Regions from separate parts of the Companilactobacillus heilongjiangensis genome, predicted to be linked through region 2. Evidence: predicted binding sites of a transcription regulator. Region 2 holds the regulator's gene; the other holds the start of a gene.
The links. The regulator LexA, encoded in region 2, represses DNA repair genes until DNA is damaged. The targets are predictions, from matches to a motif close to CNAACANNTGTTNG.
Positions count from the first base shown of each region.

Region 1: the regulator LexA is predicted to act here: its motif matches at 944-957, upstream of parE (DNA topoisomerase IV subunit B).

Region 1 is NZ_CP012559.1:1,216,668-1,218,880, reverse strand. It holds gene parE (DNA topoisomerase IV subunit B) at 1-877, opposite strand, end outside; gene plsY (glycerol-3-phosphate 1-O-acyltransferase PlsY) at 1,086-1,718, shown strand; gene JP39_RS05580 (DUF3862 domain-containing protein) at 1,965-2,213, shown strand, end outside.
Region 2 is NZ_CP012559.1:1,481,066-1,483,278, forward strand. It holds gene purE (5-(carboxyamino)imidazole ribonucleotide mutase) at 1-172, opposite strand, end outside; gene JP39_RS06715 (YneF family protein) at 412-633, opposite strand; gene JP39_RS06720 (DUF896 domain-containing protein) at 696-938, opposite strand; gene lexA (transcriptional repressor LexA) at 1,034-1,657, shown strand; gene JP39_RS06730 (phosphoglycerate dehydrogenase) at 2,011-2,213, opposite strand, start outside.

The DNA of each region.
Region 1 (2,213 bases), 260 kb from region 2:
CTTTTGTTAAACCAGACTTCATTCCGGCTTCGTGCGTCCCACCATCAGCAGTACGAACATTATTAACGAAGGAGATAATATTTTCAGAATAACCATCGTTGTATTGACCGGAGAACTCGATTTCGATTTGGGAATTCTCACCTTCGATATAGAAGATGCCACCAAGTGTATCTTTGTCCTCGTTCAAATACTTAACGAATGATTGAATCCCATCTTCATAATGGAAAACATCCTGTTTCTCTTCTTCGCCACGTTTGTCAGTGATAGTGAACTTAACACCCTTGAGCAAGAATGCTGACTCACGCAAACGTTCGGCTAAGGTGTCATAATTAAACTTTGTTGTCTGAAAAATAGTCTTATCAGGCTTAAAGCTAATTGTTGTTCCGCTACCTTCTTTGGTAGTACCAGTCTTCTTCAAGGTTCCAACTGGGTGACCACCATTCTCAAAGCGTTCTTCATAAACTTTGCCGTCACGAACAACACGAACTGTCATCCACTCTGACAAAGCATTAACAACTGATGAACCTACACCGTGCAGACCACCAGACGTTTTGTAACTATTTTCTGAGAATTTACCACCAGCATGAAGTACTGTTAGGATAACTTCAATCGTTGGCTTACCAGAAGCATGCATCCCTGTTGGCATCCCACGTCCATGGTCAACTACCGTAATGCTGCTATCTTTGTTGATTGTGACATTGATCTCTTTACCAAATCCTGATAAAGCTTCATCGACCGCATTATCAACGATTTCATAGACAAGGTGATGTAATCCACGTGAATCAGTGGAACCAATGTACATACCAGGTCTTTTTCGTACAGCTTCTAATCCTTCAAGGATTTGAATTGACGAATCATCATAAGATGATTTTGGCATTTATATCATTCCTTTTCATTTACTACAAATCCGATATTCTAGTATTATAACACTATCAACGATATACGAATATACGTTCGTATTCAAGAGAAATCTTTTAATTTCAGGTAAAATAGTGGATAATGTCTAGGTTGGTATTTATAATTCTTGTTAAAACACCATAGAGTTACAATATACCAAAAAATAAAGCTGAGAGAGTGATTTTTTAATGAAACTTCTCATTTGTGTAATTTTAGCCTACCTAATTGGCTCATTTCCAACCGCTTATATAATAGCAAAAGTATTTTTCCACAAAAATATTTTTGAATACGGGAGTGGAAATGTCGGAACAACTAACGCTTACCGAGTTCTTGGTAAAGTCGCTGGAACAGTCGTTTTAGTGATCGATATCTTAAAAGGAACTCTGGGTGCATTAATGCCCGTCTTCTTTGGGCTAAATCGTCATCTAATTCTTTTCGTCGGAATCTGTGCCGTTATTGGACACTGTTACTCAATTTTCTTGAAATTCCGAGGTGGTAAAGCCGTTGCCACTAGTGCTGGTATCTTGCTCGCCTATAATCCCCTACTTTTCGTGATTTGCTTTATCGTTCTAGCTTCAATCGTTTATATCACAAGTATGGTCAGTGTAGCTAGTCTTACAACCGTTCTATTCTTTACGATTGCGACACTATTCTTACACGATTGGATCCTAACAGCTGTCGCTGCAATTGTTACTGTCATTATTTATTATCGTCATATTCCTAATATCAAGCGACTTTTGAAGGGTCAAGAAAACCTCGTCCCAATTGGATTACGGTACAAAAAGCAACAACGCGAAGCTCAAGAAAAAACTCATAAGTAATTTTTCTAGTTCATAATCGATTGATTATGGGCTTTTTTTTATCCACGCTGAATTGCACATAAAAAGCACATATCACAAGTTACATCAGATTTATTATTCACGAAAATGAACTATCAAAAAAAGTTCTCAAAAAAAGCTGAAATAAAATATAAAATAATCGTAAAAATTTGCTTATAAAAGTCATATCATTCTCTGTTACTGATAGAATAATAGTAAAGCGTTATCAATTCGGGGAGGGGGTCGATTATGGACTTTAACAATAATTTGCCTACAAGAGCGGAATTTCGCCGTTCTTTAAAACATAAAAAGAAACATTTTTATAAACGGTGGTGGTTTTGGACTATCATCGTAATTCTTTTACTAGCTGGTGGTGGCATCGGCGGGATGAAAATGACTAAAACTGGTCCATTCAGTCAAACTACTAAGGTTTCGAAGTCAAAGAAAACTACTAAAAAGAAAGTAGCCAAGAAGCCTGGCGTTACATTTGCCCAATAC
Region 2 (2,213 bases):
CTTGATAATTTTCATGAGCATGATTGGCAAAGTCCAACATCTCATGTGGCATCCGATGTGCCGAAATTACTTTCGTTTCAAAACTAACTCCCAGTTCATTCAAAACATCGATTGTGTTCTGCATGATCTTCAAATCAGAAATTGAACCCATAACTATTGCTACGTCGTGCATTACTTTTTCCACCTTTCTTGCTTTGGTATCCAAAGTTTATCAGGGATTGAAAATTCTTTCAATGCTAAATACGCATTTTATTCATTTATTTTTGTCTATTGTTCGTATTTACCGTTTACATTTTGTCTTTAATAATTATAAAAATATTAATAGTTCGTATTTAGCTATCATTTTATTTTTTGAGACAAAAAAATAAGCGATATACATATAAATATATGTATATCGCCTAAATGACATAACTATTTGTTATTCTTTTGTGAATTCTTCATAGTATTCATTAATTGATTAAGCTTCTTTTGTGAAGGTTTTTGACCCATTTGCGCCATCATTTGTCTGATCATATCAGCACTGATTGGTGGATTGTCTTGGAAGTATTTCTTCATATACCATCTGGCAGCGAAGAAACCACCAACTAATCCAACTAGCAAAGCTATAACGCCAACAACTATTGTGATTCCCATTTATGTTCTCACCCTTTCCATACACTTATTAATATTACAAAAAAAGTTAGACAATTGAAAGTCTAATCGTCACGTAATCCTTTTTTCCGTTGAATTTCGCGAACTTTTTCAGGAGTAACTTCATTTCCTGCTTTATCATAGACCTGTGTCATCTCTAATTGAGACTTAAATGCGGCACGGAAGTTCTTCAAGTATTCTTTACGTAATTGTGCTTGTTGATCTTCTTCTTCCTTAGTAATAGTGCCGTCTTTAGCCTTATGGGCTAGTTCGTTAATCTTCTTGAGCAATTCTTCTTGTTCGTTCATTATTTCAATTCCCCTCGATACAATCGAACACTTGTTTGAAGTTGTATTCAAATTTTGATACAATCTATTTAAGATATTAACAATGAGGTGTTCTAATGTCAAAAGCTGAAGGCTCTAAACAGTCACAAATTTTACAATGTATTTATGATTATTTAGATGAACATGGATATCCGCCAACTGTTAGAGAAATTTGCGAAGCCGTAGATCTCTCTTCAACGTCAACGGTTCATGGTCACCTATCTCGTCTTGAGAAAAAAGGATTTATCCAAAGAGACCCCACAAAGCCCCGTGCTATCGAGCTTACTGGTGCTGGTCTTAATTCAATTGGTATCAAATCCAAACAAATTCCTATTTTAGGTGCCGTTGCTGCTGGTCAACCTATTACCGCTGAAAGAAATCCTGATGGATATTTTCCAATCCCACCTGATCTTACTCGTGAGTCTGGTGAATTATTCATGTTGGAAATTCACGGCGAAAGTATGATCAATGCTGGAATCTTTGATGGCGATCATGTTATTGTACATGAACAAAATTTTGCTAATAATGGTGAAATTATCATTGCCATGACTGAAGATATTGAATCAACATGTAAGAGATTCTATCAAGAAAATGGACATTACCGCCTACAACCTGAAAACGATACAATGGATCCAATTATTTTAGACAGCGTCGAAATCATTGGTAAAGTTGTTGGATTATATCGTTCACAAATTTTTTAAAAGGAAACCACTCAATTAAGGGTGGTTTTTTGTTTTGCCGTCTCCAGGGAAAAGAACAGTTACCTGCTATGCGGACCGGCCCGAGCCAAAGAGCGGTCTCGAACTTTGTCTCCAGTGTACAAAAAAAGTTCTAAGAGAAGAAATTGATCTTCCCTCAGAACTAATCTTAGGTTGTTTTTGAAGCCTTACCAAAGACCGGTAAGTCTCCAAACACGCCCGGTGGTGTAATGGCTGAAGCCATAACGCCACTATCACAGCCGCTAACTATTCTTTTCCCTTCCGACTAATTTATCGCATAGATATTTGTCATAAATAATCATATTTAATAAATCATAATTTTGTGACTATAATCATTATCTGTGCTTAATCACACGTACCTTATAAACTTCCTTAATACCTTCTAATGCTGATATTAAACCTTCTTGATCCTTTCCTTGCAAATCATCAACGTCAATAACCGTATACGCAACCTTTTCTTTGGCAGCATTCGCCATATTTTCGATATTAATTTCTCGATTGGCAATTTGGGTACTTATTTGTCCAACCATGTTTGGAA